One region of the Terribacillus aidingensis genome, then DNA from elsewhere that is predicted to be linked to it. Evidence: riboswitches for the same ligand, from Rfam matches in the RefSeq annotation. Region 1 holds a riboswitch; each other region holds the start of a gene.
What was found. A riboswitch is a leader RNA that binds a small molecule or an ion and turns the genes downstream of it on or off. The one in region 1 is predicted to bind S-adenosylmethionine.

Region 1 (4,092 bases):
GCTGCCAGAGGTTGATAAAATGCCGTTCCTCAGAAGCTGGGCAGGTCTCAGACCTCAGACATACGATGGCAAGCCGCTGATTGGTGAGCATCCAGAAATGAATGGCTTGTATATCGCTGCTGGCCATCAGCGCAATGGCATTCTGCTTGCCCCAGCTACGGGCAAGATGATTTGTGATTTGATAAGCAGCAATGAAGTTCTGGAAGAATGGAAGGAAGCATTTCGTGTCGATAGATTGAACACTGGCGAGGAGGTATTGATGTGAATATTCAGCTGAATGGCAGGCAGCAGGAATTATCTGCTGATATCAAGACTATAGCTCAGCTGTTAGCATCACTTTCCCTGGAGAAAAGGATTGTGATTGTCGAACTGAACAAAGAGATCATTAATAAAGCTTCATATGCAGATCAGCCGATTAGAAATGGCGATAAAGTCGAGCTGATTCATTTTGTAGGAGGAGGATGAAGAATGTTACAGATTGCAGATAAGACATTTGCTTCCCGCTTATTATTGGGAACAGGCAAATACCCGTCATTTGAGGTACAGGTAGAGGCGGTCGATATTTCGAAGGCAGAGATACTGACATTTGCTGTGAGGCGGATGGATATCTTTGAGCCATCTCAGCCAAATTTCCTGGAACAGCTGGATCTGGAAAAGTACTCTTTACTTCCGAATACAGCAGGGGCAAAGACAGCAGAAGAGGCTGTTCGTATTGCCAAACTGGCTAAAGCTTCGGGTTTATGCGATATGGTGAAGGTGGAAGTGATTGGCTGTGACCGGACATTGCTTCCTGATCCAGTTGAGACACTGCGGGCATCTGAAATGCTGTTGGAGGAGGGCTTCATTGTCCTGCCTTACACGTCGGATGATGTTGTATTGGCCAAGCGGCTCGTGGATCTGGGAGTACATGCGATTATGCCAGGTGCATCGCCAATTGGTTCGGGAAAAGGTATCATCAATCCTTTCAACCTGCGTATGATCATTGAACAGAGCAGTGTACCGGTCATTGTTGATGCTGGTATTGGTTCTCCTAAAGATGCTGCGTATGCAATGGAGCTCGGGGCTGATGGTGTCTTGTTGAATACAGCTGTGTCCGGAGCTGCAGACCCTGTTCGAATGGCATATGCGATGAAGCTGGCTATTGAAGCAGGTCGTTTAGGTTTTGAAGCAGGAAGAATTCCTGAAAAAAATTACGCAGTAGCTAGCAGCCCGAATGAAGGTTTGTTTACCTGATGAAGGATCGTTATCGGAAACAGGAGCTGTTCATCGGCAAGGATGGGCAGGCACAGGTGGAAAACGGTAAAATTGTCTTAATTGGGATGGGAGCATTAGGCTCTGCTTCTGCAGAGATGCTTGTACGTGCTGGTATTGGAGAACTGATGCTTATTGATCGGGATTATGTTGAATTCCATAATCTCCAGCGCCAGCAGCTGTATACAGAGCAAGATGCTGCTGCCTATTTGCCGAAAGCTTCTGCAGCAAAGGAGCGACTACAGGCAATCAATCAACAAGTGACGCTGCATACCGTGATTGAAAATGTTGATTACCATAATATCGAGCGCTTGATTGAAGATGCTGATGTAATTGTGGATGCTACCGATAATTTCGAGACACGTTTAATCGTCAATGATGCAGCATTGAAGCACGGTATTCCGTACTTATATGGTGCATGTGTGGGCAGCTACGGGATAACCTACCCAGTGCTCGCCGATAAAGATACTCCATGTCTTCACTGTCTCTTGGAACAGCTTCCGCAGCAAAGCGAAACATGTGATACGGCAGGAATCATCAGCCCGATTGTCCAATGGGTGGCGGCGATGCAAGTGACACAAGCATTACGAATCTTATGCGGTCAGGAAGTAAAGGCAGAACTATGTGCATTTGATATTTGGACAGGGGATTATACGAGAGTGGACGTGAAAAACCTTCGCAATTCAAGTTGTCCCAGCTGCGGCACACATGCAGTATTGCCTTTTTTGAATGGCTCCTCCCAGACGAGACTGGATGTCCTTTGCGGAAGAGAGGCAGTCCATATAAGGCCTAGCGCCAAAAAATCATTGAACCTGCGAGCTTTATCTGAAGAGTGGGTTTGTGCAGTCGACCAGATCACTGTTAATGAATACTTGCTGGCTTTTCAATACAAGGGTCATAGATTTGTGCTATTTGCTGATGGCAGAGCAATCATTCATGGTGTGGCTGACATAAGCCGGGCGCGTTCCCTTTATGACAGTCTTGTCGGATAATGTTGTTAGAATTTTCAGTTGACTCTGTATCTTATTCATGCTAAACTCCTTCATAACAAATGAATATATAAAACTCTTATCAAGAGCGGCGGAGGGACTGGCCCGATGATGCCCGGCAACCTGCAAGTGTAACTTTGACTTGTATAGGTGCTAATTCCTGTAGATGAGAGAAGACACAGTACGGTACATTCGTCTCCCTGTCCTCTCAGGGAGGCTTTTTTTTTATGCAGAAAATCATTCGAGGAGGCAAAACAGATGACAGCAGTGAAGATTGGATTGATAGGATACGGCACAGTAGGAAGCGCTGTAGGGAGGACGATCCGCTCCCATCAGGAGAACCTGCAGACGATTTTCGGGAAGGAGGTACATGTGGCAGGTGTCTTGGTGCGGGAAAAGAAGAAGTATGCGCAGCAAGTGACGGACGCATTGCTGACAGATGATGCAGATGAGTTGTTCTCCATATCTGATCTTGATGTGATCATCGAAGCGAGTGTCGGAATTGAGCCTGCTTTCAGTTATCTAACGGAAGCAATCCAGCACGGCTGTCATATAATCACAGCGAATAAAGAATTGATTGCTTCCCGGGGCGCGGAGCTGAAGCAATTGGCAAAGGATAAAGGTGTTCGGTTGGAATATGAAGCAGCAGTCGCGGGCGGTGTACCGGTGATTGGGACGTTGAAGCAGCTTCTGCATATTAACCATGTCGTCAAAGTAGAGGCGATTTTAAATGGCACATCCAATTTCATTCTGACGGAAATGTCCGATAAGGGCCTTCCATTTGGAGAGGCGCTGCGTCTCGCGCAGGAAGCTGGTTTTGCAGAAGCAGATCCCGCCAATGATGTTGATGGCTGGGATGCGTTTTATAAACTAATGGTGTTGAGTGATTTGTTATTTGAAGCTCAGCCGTTTTGGGAGAAGGTCACGCGCAGGGGAATCCGTTCGGTTTCCTCACAGGATATCCGTGCAGCCGCAGAACAAGGGTGGAAAATTAAACATGTTGCCACGCTTGAAAACGCGGGCGGAGAAGTGACGGCATCTGTAGAACCAGTCATCCTAACAGCTGCACACCCGTTGTACAGTGTAGATGGAGTAGATAATGCTGTATGTGTGGAAGGTGATCTGGTTGGCAAGCTGAAGCTTCAAGGGCCAGGTGCCGGCGCCCTGCCGACGGCCAGTGCCATCGTCGAGGACTTGGCGAACCTCGTCCATCAGCGGAAAGAAATCAGTGTAAAACGCGAAATCAAATTCACGGAGAAACGGGAGGCAGTTCCTTATGTTCACTTGCCGTCTGGTGAGACAGTTCTTCTTCACGGAGAAAACGTTGCATCTGATGGTCGCTATTATCGACTTGCTGCAAGAGCACAGGCTAAGGCAGAGGCTTAATGTAGGAAGACGATAAGATGGACAAAAAGAAGGTGTACATATGATGACTTATGTATGCCTTTTTACATGCTTATTCTAATAAGCACTGCCTCTTTTGACCTATTTTTTGTATAATGAGGAAGTACATAGAGAAATGTGCAATATTTTAGGTAAGGGGTAGATTTTATGGTAGCTTGTCCGTCATGTGGACACAACAATACGGAGGGGAGTAAGTTTTGCGAGAATTGCGGTGCAGCTTTACAAGGGCAAACTGCAGCAGGTCACACACAGCAAGAAGCAGTTTCATCGGGTGAAAGTGCCAAGGCGAATGAGTACCTTGAGGTCACAAAACAGGCATCATTATCATTTTTCCATTATTTTGCTGATGTGATTAAACACCCATTTAGCTCAGGTAAGCGCTACGGTGTTAGCAATCTGACGAATAGCATCATCACGATGATTCTCTTCGCTGTGTTTTTAGGATTGA
Region 2 (4,092 bases), 610 kb from region 1:
TTTCTTTCAATAATTGAGCTGTTACATCATAGTCGGCGATTACACCATCTTTTAATGGACGAATCGGTACGATATTCTGTGGTGTTTTACCAACCATTTCTTTCGCTTCTGCTCCAACTGCCACAACGTTTTTTGTTTCCATATCAATTGCAACCACAGATGGTTCATTCAATACGATTCCTTTTTGTTTCGTATACACAAGTATATTTGCAGTGCCAAGGTCTATTCCAATTTCGGGATTAGCAAACATTATATTTCCTCCAATAATGACATATTTCTACTATATTCATTCTCCCCCGTATAAAGCTTTATGGGGGTAGATCTGTCAAAGAGCCAAAAAGGCGCTTAAATTCGACATAATTCATTCTATCACCTGGTATAGAGGTGTTAAAGAGATACCTTTATCCTAATTTGGCAGATTAAACTAAATAGATTAGGAGTAAAGGATTATATGCAAGGATTAAGCGTAAGTCAATTTACAGATAGATTACAAATACTGAGCTATTGTTACAAAAACTAGGAATGAAAAAGGTGTCAATCCTAATTTACATCCAATAAATAGTAAAGCGTCTGTTTATTACTAGTTTCATAGTCGGCTAAACGGGTACGATTTCGCATAAGAATCGGACTTTTCGCAGTGCTGTACAGATTTGAGTGCCTATTGGAAATTCTAGGCTGCAATATTACACAAAAACCCATGCTATGATGTTGCTGCAACAGGAAAACATACATCTCGAAAGGAGCAACATCATGTTTAAGAAAGTATTAGTAACAACACTATCTACAGCTATTCTAGCGGGAGGCGCATTGGCAGGAACAGCAAATGCTGCACCAGCTCAACCAACGAAAGAAGAAGCTCAAGTGCACGTAGCACAAGTAGTGAAAAGCGGATCTTTCTCTTCTATCGAAGATTTGAATAAATGGGTGAATGAATATCTATCAGCTTATAACATTCACATTAATACTGATAGCTTGCTAGCGAAATACAATGTTCAGCAGCCAGCTCAGCAAGAAAAAGCACAGACTCCTGCTCAAGCAGCACCTCAGCAAGAGCAAGCAAAAGCGCCAGCTGCTCAGAAAGAAGAGCAAAAAGCTGCTGCTCCGAAAAAGGAAGAAAAAGCTGAAGAGCAAGCAACTGAACAAAAAGCTCCAGCACAAAAACAAGAAACTGCTTCTGATAACAAGCAAACAGAAGAAAAGCAAGCTGCTGAAGGCCTGAGTGCATTCGAACAGCAAGTAGTAGACTTAACTAACAAAGAGCGTGAAAAAGCTGGTCTTAAAGCTTTGAAAGCTGATACTGAACTAAGCAAAGTAGCACGTGCGAAATCCAAAGATATGGCTGACAATGGTTACTTCGATCACAACAGCCCGACTTACGGTTCTCCGTTCGATATGATGAAATCTTTCGGTATTTCTTATAAAACTGCAGGTGAAAACATCGCTCAAGGACAAAAGACTCCTGAAGAAGTCGTTGAAGCGTGGATGAACAGCCAAGGTCACCGTGAGAATATCCTTAACCCTGATTACACTAACATCGGTGTAGGTTATGTAGAAAACGGTAACTACTGGACACAGCAATTCATTGGTAAATAATTCAGATTATTGTATAATGAAAAGCAACCGATCATGATCGGTTGCTTTTCTTGTATGCAGGGAGTGATTATATGGATCTGATTTCGCTGCTTGCGGAGGAGCGTATCAAGCAGGCTGAAGCAAATGGAGAGTTCCGTAATCTTCCTGGTGCTGGAAAACCTTTGGAGCTGGAGGATCTATCCGGTGTACCGGAGGATATGCGTATGAGCTATAAGATCCTGAAGAATGCTGGCTACATTCCACCAGAGATGGAGCTGCAGAAAGAGATTGTAGCACTGCGTGATCTGGTGCGTGTTTGTACAGACGACACAGAGCGGGCAGCTTTCCGGAAGCGCATTAGTGAGAAAGAGATTCAATACGAAGCGCTGCTTCAAAAGCTTAAGCGAAATTCGCCAGGCACACTCAGTCAATATCGGGAACAAATTGAAAACAAACTAACATAATCAAATAGTATTTTCTTATCACGAGAGGTGGAGGGACTGGCCCTTTGAAGCCTCGGCAACAGGCAGTAATGCACTGTGCCAATTCCAGCAGACGAGAAGTCTGACAGATAAGAGGAGCATTTTACCTTGGATAAGGAGCCTCTTCTGTAAAACGGAAGAGGCTTTTTTTACATAAATAGAGGAGTGGAAGCAATGACCAAACAAATTATCCTGCAAGCATTTGATATGACAGCCGCCAATCATAACGCCCATGGCTTATGGAAGCACCCGGAGAACAGAAGACATCGGGAGTATAAGTCGCTGGAATACTGGATGGAGCTTGCGCGCCTTTTGGAAAAAGGAAAGTTCGATGCGGTGTTCTTCGCTGATGTGCTTGGCGTCTATGATGTTTACGGAGGAGATGAAAAGGCAGCCTTGCGGGATGGCGTGCAAGTACCGCTTAATGATCCAGCCTTCGCTATCCCGGCCATGGCAGCTGTGACGAAGCATTTGTCCTTCGCTGTCACAGTCAGTACGTCTTACGAACAGCCTTTTCATAATGCACGTAAATTTTCGACGCTCGATCACCTGACCAATGGGCGAGTGGCTTGGAATATCGTTACTTCCTATTTGCCGAATGCAGCCCAGAATTTTGGACTGGAGAAGATGGTAAAGCATGATGAGCGTTACAGAATAGCTGATGAATTCCTGGAGATTTCTTATAAGCTGCTTGAGGACAGCTGGGAAGAAGATGCTGTTATTTCGGACCCGGAAAGAGGGGTTCTAGTGGAAGCAGAAAAGGTGCACCGCATCAAGCACAAGGGTACATATTTCTCAGTGGAAGGACCACATGTAAGTGAGCCATCCCCACAGCGCACACCGGTGCTCTACCAAGCAGGTACTTCCGAGAAAGGCAGGGATTTTGCCGCAAAACATGCAGAATGTGTGTTTGTCGGCGGACCGACACCAGAAAAAATCAACTATTATATAGAGGATATCAAAGCGCGTGCGGAGGCTTATGGCAGAAGCCGCGATGAAATCAAAGCTTTTACCTTCCTGCACGTCGTTGTAGCTGAAACAGAAGAGAAGGCTCATGCTAAATATGACGAGATCAAGCAATACTGGAGCGCAGATGCTGCCAAAGCCCAGTATGGCGGGTCCACTGGCTATGATTTAGCTTCCTATGAAAATGAAGAAGAACTGTTCACGTACAAGCATACGGAACAAGGTCAATCGCGAGCTGCTTATCTGACAAAGGATGCTGCCAAACCATTTACGGTAAAAGAGATACAGGAGAAATTCAGTCAGCCAGCTGAAACGGATATCATCATCGGCAGTCCTGAGCAAGTTGCGGACAAGATGGAGGATTTCTTTGTGCGAAGCGGAGTGGATGGCTTCAATCTGACACATTACATTACACCAAAAGACCTGCAAGACTTTGTAGAATTGGTTGTACCTATCTTGCAGGAGCGAGGATTATATAAAAAGGATTATGCAGAAGGAACTTTTAGGGAGAAATTATACGGACATCCGCATCTCGCTGCGGCACATCCGGCAAAACAAGGAAAGAGGAGCTGAGCGTCAGCTCCTCTTTCCTATTCCAAATAAGTTAGAATTCCCTTGCCGTCCTTATATGATACATTTGCCAACGCACCATTGATCATCGTGAACTGCGGAGGCATGTGTCCAATATCGGCGTCGTAGATTATCGGCAATCCAATTTCATCTGCGAATTCATGAATCATCTGTTCGTCTGTATAATCCTCTGAAGGAGTGCTTCGAGATGGCCTGCCAAATAGTAATCCGCTCGCACCGTTGAACCAGCCGTGTTCCTTCAAATGCCAAAGATTCCGGTAAGTTTCAGCAGTACTCCAATCCAACCATTCCAAGTAGACGATCGTGTCTTCTTTAAAAGATTCCCGCCAAGTTTGAATAGGAGCATATTTCGTTCCGGCGATAGCGGTCAGGGTATTCAAGCAGCCACCGATTAAGCGGCCAGTAAAGGAAACGGCTTCACCTGTCGTGGTTTTCCATTCTGTTTTGCTGTCCAAGTCGAAGCCCTCAGGATTGTCTTGAT
Region 3 (4,092 bases), 320 kb from region 1:
GAAGGTGATTGGAATGAGTATCACGGAAAAATTGAAGACAGCAGGAAAAATGCGTGATGAGTTAATTGCGACGGAACTACTGGTTTCAGCTAAAGCCACTGTCAGAACCTATGCGGTTGCACTGACAGAAACTGCATCTCCCGATGTACGAAAGGTTTTGAAGAAACAATTGGATCAAGCAATTGATAATCACGCTAAAATCGCAGATTACATGATCAAAAATGACATGTACTATGCGCATGATGTGGACAAACAATTGAAACATGATAAAGAAAAAATCGAGAAGTCTCTCGAATTAGTGAAATAAAATAAACCTCGTACTGCCAGGGCGCTGTACGAGGTTTTTTATTTATTAAAATTGCAGTTCTTTACTTCTCCATAGATAGGTTTGAATCAGCTGATTCGTATCCTCAAGATCCTTTACCGATACGACCTGAGTTGTCTGGTCAAGATGCTCGATCGGGATATTCAAAACGCCTACCGGAATTTTAGTGGATAGCTTTTTGTAACGATGTCTGAATAGGAATTCCAACTGAAATGGAATGTCATGAGCAATGGCCAAATCGACGAGCTGATTTTTCAAAGTCTGATTGATTGGAATTGTTTTGTCTGCCACTTTGATCGCAACGCCGCTTCCTAATTCGATGGCTCCTCGGCTTTTATGGGCAATTCTTTGGCGAGGGACGGATCCGATAAAAAAGGCTGCTTCTCCTTCGAGCTGATAGGTAAGTTGCTTTTTGTTATGAAACGGAAAGAAGATGATGGTGATTTCCCCTTCAGCTGTATTCCATTGCTGCAGAAGATTGATTGCAATTGCCGGCGCCACTTTATTATCCAGCCCTTTCCCGACGACTCTTCCGCTTACCTCGTCCCCAAGATATAGAAAATCATCAAAAAGCGTTACATGATCACCAGGCTCAACGCCCATCTCACGCGCATCATTTTCTGAGTTCGCACCGATGTCGATCACAGCTGCATGCTGCTCTGCTTCACCTGCCATGATCACGCCCTGCACTAATCCATACTTTGTCTCCACTTGTACAGTCTGCCCCTGAGCATAGGTGAGCGAGAAGTAGTTTGCATCCGCTACAAGCGCACCTGATTCCGTTATCGACGTCACCACGTAAATCTCTTCCTTTACCTCAGCGAGCAAGGTTATCTTCGGCGAATACTTTTCTCCATATTTACGGACAATAAGGTTCCCCCGACTGTCAAAGTGCATCTCGTCTGCGAACGGTGTAATCTTATCGACGATCTGTGAAACAAATGACTGATTGTACCCTTTGTACTTGGACAGTTCCCGAATCAATTCAAACATGTTGCCTTCCCCTTTCTGTAGGCAGGGACAAATACAAAAGCCTCTCGTGCAAGATGCGTCGAGAGGCTTCCTCTATTCATCTTATCTGCCGGCTATGAACCGATGGAATTAGCACAGTATCTGTTGTCAGACCTGCTGCTGAGGTTTCACAGGGCCATATCCCTCCACCTCTCTAGATAAGAAACATATACAGTTTTCAGAAAGTTTACCAGACAACGATTAGATTGTCAATATAACTTATCGGGTTACTCGGATTAACAAATGTAAATTGCTTTAGAGAACCATAATATGTGCATAAGAATGATTTAGCACAATTAAAATTAATGAACCACCTAATTGATTTTATTGGTATATTTATACATATGTATTGGCAGGAGGGAGATACTTGAATCTTATACCAGAGAAACATTCTTACAATGATTACTTGAATGAATCAGATGTAATAGACTTCTCACATCCTCTGATCAAAGAGAAGATTAGTGAGCTGATTTCATCTCAAATGTCCGAAATAGAAAAAGTCAGAGCAGTATTCCATTATGTTCGTGATAGTATAGCGCACTCATGGGATATTCAAAGCAAGCGGGTGACTTGCAGAGCATCAGAAGTACTTACATACAAAGAAGGTATCTGTTATGCAAAATCTAATTTGCTTGCTGCCATGTTAAGATCAGTAGGAGTTCCCACTGGATTTTGCTACCAAAGATTGATGCTATTTGATACACCTGATAAAGGATATTGCATACATGCACTTAATGGAGTGTATATCAAAGACTTAAATAGATGGTTGCGTTTGGATGCACGCGGAAACAAACCCGGTATACAATCTGAATTTTCTCTGGGCGCAGAGCAATTAGCATTCCGAATTAATGAAGAATATGGTGAAATAGATTATCCTATTATCTACGCAACACCCAATACTAAGACAATACACACTCTAAAAACCAGTAAAGATGCTCTGATTATGTATAAGAATCACTTACCTGATTTTTTATGATATTGAAAAGGATCATATATGGGAGGACTGATTATAATGAGTTGGGAAGCCAGACGTGTCATTGCTGTTTTGTTTATTGCTATTCCTCTTTTAATCGCAATTTATCTTTGTTTTAATAGTCGTTTATTATTTCAAAATAGCTTTGACATGACTGATGGTGATGTTATAGGCAGGACTCTAATAATCATCTTTACACTTTATCTTTTCACGAAGATAGGCTTCTTTATTTTTAAGAGTGCAGAAAAGCAGCCTTAATACTAAAACTTCATTCAGCATAACAAAACCCTCGAACAATTAAATTGTTCGAGGGTTTATATATACGACTGATTAATATCACAAGCAATTTGCTAAACAGAATAATTAGCGGGCATCCAGCTTGCCCCAACCCCGCCTCTGCCAAAATGAATTGCCATAACGGAACTGATTTCATTGCTGATAAAAACTTCAACCTTATCTCCGCATATTTCCAATGCATGCTTTAGCTCAGTAGCAAGATCAATGGAATTCACATGTGTAATGCGAACAACTTGTTTTCCTGATTGTTCTATATCGTGTCGTAATCTTTCCAGCATCCATTTCAGCAGACGCTTCTTCGTACGGACTTTGCCCATAACCTCTAATTTCGCATTTTCAAAACCGATAATCGGCTTGATATGCAATAAATTTCCGATCCTTGATGCAGTCTTTGAAATACGCCCAGTACGTACTAGTGTAGTAAGGTCATTAATCGTAAGATACAGCTCCCCATGCGTTCGGTAATATTCAATTGCATCTAACAATTCATGGATTGACTTACCTTGCTCCATTAGTTCACATACTTTAATGACGATATTTTCTACTCCAATAGAAGCTGTATTCGTATCAATGACGGTGATTTTATCTTCGGCACCCTCGATTGAATCCCTTGCTATACGAGCCGAATTGACGGTACCGCTTACATTTTCTGTACAATGCAGGCTGATAATAGCATCATAACTAGCCAATAATTCTTCATAAAGCGTCATAAATATTTCTGGTGAAGGCAGGGAAGAAGAATAGGAAGCTCCCTCATCTATAAAACGAAATAACTGATCATTCGTAATCTCTTTTAAATCAATATAGGACTTATCATCTACGACAACATTTAAATGCGCGTAGTATATAAAAGGATATCTCTGTAAATCCTCTTCTCTCAAATTCGTCAGACTATCGGTCACAATTGCAATTTTCATATATTCACCTCTAATTCAGTATAACTTGTAAATCTAATAAAGAAACAAGAAGATTAGGAAATAAGTAATAAAATCAGATAAAAAAATACATATAAATATCACATATTTCCGTTTACTGCTACTATGTATAAATCTGGAAGATAATTAACATGAGCAGTATGAATTTAACTACTGTTGTATACATATAAAATACCCAATTCCTAAGGTTAATTATCATTTTCCATAGAAAAAGCTGCCGGTCTCCCGGCAGCTTTTCTTATTCTGGTGCTGTTTCATGTGCCGGAGTAGTCAAATCGACTTCCTCCAGTTTATGCACCTTTGTTTTCTTTTTCACTTTAAATATGATCCAGCAAAGCAGGAATACTGGAATACCAATATAAGACGCAATCAAAGTGCCCCATTCAATTCCATCTGCTGTGAAAGCAGACAAGCTCTGTCCGACAATAACGATGATACATAGCACGAAGGCAAGAATCGGCGCTGCCGGATAGAATTTCGCTGTGTATGGTAAATCCTTGATCTCATTTCCTTGAGCAATATATGCTTTACGGAATCGATAATGACTGACA
Region 4 (4,092 bases), 660 kb from region 1:
TATCCAAATGCAGTGAAATTCTGCTAACTTCCGTAACAGATCTACTCATAATCATTCCTCCTCCTGAAGTCTTTTCAGATGCTCCTGCAGTTCCTCTTTTGGTACATCTACCACGATAGAGCCACCATTTGTATCATTCTCGACTGCTTCCTTCACAGCTTCATCCTGATACAGCTCAACGATTTTCTGATATGTTTCATTGTTCTCGTCTTTCTTATTAACTGCGAAGACATTTACAAAGGGTGTAATGCTGTCATCTTTGGCATTTTCCAAATAAATTGGATCTTCCTTCGGATCAAGACCTGCCTGACCTGCTATACCATTATTGATGAAAGATGCTGCTACATCCGGCAAGACACGTGGAGTTTGCTGGGCAACAACAGGTACGATCTCAATGTTCTTCGGATTCTCTACAATTTTGGATGGATCTCCGAACTGGCCAAAGTCATCCGCTAATTTTATAACGCCAGCTGCTTCCAAAGCCCGCAGTGATCTAGCTTGGTTAGATGGATCATCCGGGATAGCAATCTTATCGCCTTCCTTCAGTTCATCAAGGCTTTCGATTTTCTCTGAATAAGCTCCAATTGGGGCAATGACTGTCGAACCGATTGGTACAATAGTATCGCCATTTTCTTTGGCATATTGACTTAGGAAGGCGATATGCTGGAATGAGTTCATGTCGATTTCACCGTTGGCCAACGCTTGGTTTGGCAGTGTATAGTCAGAGAATTCCACAAGTTCGATATTGATGCCCTCTTCCTTCGCCTTTTCCTTCAAAATTGGCCATTGATCCCCATCAGAACCTGTTACACCGATTTTCACTGTTTGGCTGCCATCTGCTGAGCTGCTCCCACACGCTGCAAGGATAAATACAAAGGCTAACGAAACGATTCCAAGTAGAGCTTTTTTCATGTCGATCATCTCCTTAAAATTTTTCTTGAAAGTGTATTGCCGACCCATTGGGCAAGCTGGACAAGCACAATTAAGATAACGACTGTAACAATCATGACGCTTGTATCAAACCGCTGGTAGCCATATGTCATCGCTACATGTCCGAGACCACCGCCGCCGACCGTTCCTGCCATTGCCGAGAAATCAATCAAACTGATGGTAATGAACGTCAATCCGAGAACGAGCGGACCGAGAGCTTCCGGAATCAAGATGGTAAAGATTATCTGAAGAGGACTGGCTCCCATGGCCTTGGCTGCCTCGATGACACCCGGGTCAATACTGATGAAATTATTTTCTACAACTCGTGCGATGCTGAATGCAGCTGCGATGCTCATTGGGAAGATCGCGGCCCATGTACCGATAGTCGTGCCAATCACCTCTCTGGTCAGCGGACTGATCGCGACTAGGAATATAATGAAGGGGATCGGGCGGATAATGTTGATCAGGAAGTTGATAATTTGAAAAAGAAACGCATTTTCTAGGATGTTTCCTTTACGGGTAATGAAAAGTAGAAGTCCGAGAATGATGCCGAATATAGAACCAATGACCAATGTGACAGCCACCATCAGAATCGTCTGACCAGTCGCCTCGACAATACGCGGCCAAAAAGTTTGCCAATCTACGCCCATGCCACATCCACCTCCTCTATTTGTACGATCTCTTCTAATTCCCTTACAGCACTGGCTGTTTTACCTTCGTCACCGTCAAAGCTGACAAGCAAATTGCCGTAGAATTTTGCCTGGATTTCTTGGACGGAACCATAGACGATATTCACGTCAATATCGTGCTTTCTTGTTACCCGGGATAAGACTGGATCGCTTGCCACCTCTCCTTTGAAAATGATTCGGTATAGCTGCTTCCCGCCTTTTTGCCGCCACTCATCTAATAACGATGGAGATGGGAGGTCCTGCTGAACGGAGCGGATAAAACGTTTTGTCGTCTGGTGGACAGGACTTGTGAATGTATCGAATACACCGCCAGTTTCTATAACCTCTCCATCCTCCATTACAGCAACCTTGTCACAGATTGCTTGAATCACATGCATCTCATGTGTGATCAGCAGAATTGTAATACCGAATTCCTTGTTCACCTTTTTAAGAAGACGAAGAATTTCACCGGTTGTATCAGGATCCAGTGCCGAAGTTGCTTCATCACAAATCAGAATATCTGGTGATGTGGCTAATGCTCTGGCAATGCCAACTCTCTGTTTCTGCCCCCCTGAAAGCTGCTCCGGAAAATCCTTAGCCTTGTCTGACAACCCAACGAAACGCAGCAGTTCTTCCACTCTCTCTTTTATTTTTGCTCGCGGCATTTTTGCTAGTTTCAAAGGATAAGCAACATTACCAGCAACAGTCCGCGAGGTTAACAGATTGAAATTCTGAAAGATCATCCCTATCCTGCGGCGTACTTTCCGAACTTCACTAGGACGAAGACTGGCTAAATCCACACCTTGCACTTCCACCGAACCTGCTGTCGGATTTTCCAGCACATTGACAAGCCTGAGCAAGGTACTTTTACCGGCTCCGCTAAAGCCGATAATGCCGAATATCTCTCCTTCCTCGATTGTCAGATTCACATTTCTAACAGCATGCACTTCCCGTTTTCCGATTGTAAATGTCTTTGAAACATCCTTGAAAGCAATCATCATTTTTCCTCCCATCAACACAAAAGAGCCCTCTTTTCCTTATCCAGAAAAAGAGGGCTCCACGTATGAAACTTCCTCATTCTCATCTTCCAAACGCTCATGAGCGTTTGCAGGAATTGGCACGGTATTTAGTAATAAACCCGTTGCCGAGACGTCATAGGGCCTGATCCCTCGGTCTCTCTGGATAAGAATAAAACAAGTATGTAGTTGTAAGATTTGATTACCATGTTATGGGATTGCAGATTGAAAGTCAATCTCTTTTTTAAAATTCTTTTCCCTGGTATTGGATAATCCCTTGCTGTGGCCAGCTTGCGTTAGCTATTTATACATTATCAAAAAAGGATTGCTTCACACAGCCTTTCAATCATAATAAGACGCATATTGGCTAGTTTGGATTAGTAGCTAAAGTATACGATAACCAAGCCTGTTTTCCTATACAGCCAAATTAAAAAGTCGCATCAAAGATTCGACTTTCAATGTTATTCAGCTTTTAGGTGCCAAGTGTAACTTACAAAATCCCCAATAAGGTCTGCAGGTACACGAATACCGCTGTATGCCAGTTCATCACCACTGTATATTTCTTCCGTACCATTGATTCTGTAGTTTTTAGCTCCATCCAATCCCTTCATCCGTAAAGAAGCGAGTGGTGCTGCTGGCTCTGCCAGAACACGATAATAGGAGACAAAAGCTTCTGTTTTATCTTCGTTAACAAACATCCAAGCAGTTTCATTGCCTTCAAAAGGACTTTTCAGCCGATAGAATCGACCGAACTGAACAAGTCTGCGAATCTCCTTATAGGTGTTAATCTGCTGCTTGACGACTTCCTTCTCCTCAGGACTAAGCTTTGTGAGGTCCAGCTCGTATCCTAGATTCCCTGCCATCGCGACGTCACCCCGCATCTCCAATGAAGTAAATCTGTGTACTTGATGGTTCGGAACATCAGATACATGGGCACCCATCGAAGCAATGGGATAAAGCAAACTTGTAGTATGCTGAATTTTAAGCCTTGAGACAGCATCTGTATTATCACTTGTCCATGTTTGTGGCATGTAATACAGAATTCCCGGGTCATAGCGTCCGCCGCCGCCTGAGCAGCTTTCAAACAGAATCTGCGGAAAACGGGAAGTGATCTTATCCATCACTTCATAGACTCCGAGAATATGTCGATGTGCTGTTTCCCGCTGACGCTCAGGAGGAAGCAAGGCAGAACCGACCTCAGACAGATGACGGTTCATATCCCATTTCACATAAGTGATTGGGGCACTTTCCAAGATGGCTGCTACTCGCTTAATAATCTCCTCCCGAACATCCTGTCTTGAAAAATCGAGCACGAGCTGATCACGGCTTTCCGTACGATACCGATTCGGCACATGCAGACACCAGTCAGGATGCTCACGGTACAAATCACTGTCCACCGATACCATTTCCGGCTCGAACCAAAGTCCAAATTGCATATCTAAATCGTTTACACGTTTCGCCACATCTTCAAGTCCATT

Region 2: it holds a riboswitch for S-adenosylmethionine, as region 1 does, so the genes downstream of both, ABXS78_RS04230 (LLM class flavin-dependent oxidoreductase) here and ABXS78_RS00975 (homoserine dehydrogenase) in region 1, are expected to answer to the same signal.
Region 3: it holds a riboswitch for S-adenosylmethionine, as region 1 does, so the genes downstream of both, ABXS78_RS02740 (hypothetical protein) here and ABXS78_RS00975 (homoserine dehydrogenase) in region 1, are expected to answer to the same signal.
Region 4: it holds a riboswitch for S-adenosylmethionine, as region 1 does, so the genes downstream of both, ABXS78_RS15985 (ATP-binding cassette domain-containing protein) here and ABXS78_RS00975 (homoserine dehydrogenase) in region 1, are expected to answer to the same signal.

Annotation. Positions count from the first base shown of each region.
Region 1 is NZ_CP159996.1:165,335-169,426, forward strand. Features, by position in the region: gene thiO (glycine oxidase ThiO) at 1-265, shown strand, start outside; gene thiS (sulfur carrier protein ThiS) at 262-465, shown strand; gene ABXS78_RS00965 (thiazole synthase) at 469-1,233, shown strand; gene ABXS78_RS00970 (ThiF family adenylyltransferase) at 1,233-2,243, shown strand; SAM riboswitch class I at 2,317-2,413, shown strand; gene ABXS78_RS00975 (homoserine dehydrogenase) at 2,499-3,626, shown strand; gene ABXS78_RS00980 (zinc ribbon domain-containing protein) at 3,792-4,092, shown strand, end outside.
Region 2 is NZ_CP159996.1:778,882-782,973, forward strand. Features, by position in the region: gene mreBH (rod-share determining protein MreBH) at 1-250, opposite strand, end outside; gene ABXS78_RS04220 (CAP domain-containing protein) at 751-1,593, shown strand; gene ABXS78_RS04225 (DUF1992 domain-containing protein) at 1,665-2,036, shown strand; SAM riboswitch class I at 2,049-2,150, shown strand; gene ABXS78_RS04230 (LLM class flavin-dependent oxidoreductase) at 2,229-3,593, shown strand; gene ABXS78_RS04235 (S66 peptidase family protein) at 3,611-4,092, opposite strand, start outside.
Region 3 is NZ_CP159996.1:485,401-489,492, reverse strand. Features, by position in the region: gene ABXS78_RS02745 (spore coat protein) at 14-307, shown strand; gene ABXS78_RS02740 (hypothetical protein) at 353-1,318, opposite strand; SAM riboswitch class I at 1,397-1,501, opposite strand; gene ABXS78_RS02735 (transglutaminase family protein) at 1,704-2,312, shown strand; gene ABXS78_RS02730 (DegV family protein) at 2,660-3,523, opposite strand; gene ABXS78_RS02725 (amino acid permease) at 3,780-4,092, opposite strand, start outside.
Region 4 is NZ_CP159996.1:3,086,014-3,090,105, forward strand. Features, by position in the region: gene ABXS78_RS15970 (M20 family metallopeptidase) at 1-49, opposite strand, end outside; gene ABXS78_RS15975 (MetQ/NlpA family ABC transporter substrate-binding protein) at 52-912, opposite strand; gene ABXS78_RS15980 (methionine ABC transporter permease) at 918-1,580, opposite strand; gene ABXS78_RS15985 (ATP-binding cassette domain-containing protein) at 1,571-2,596, opposite strand; SAM riboswitch class I at 2,676-2,787, opposite strand; gene ABXS78_RS15990 (alpha-galactosidase) at 3,076-4,092, opposite strand, start outside.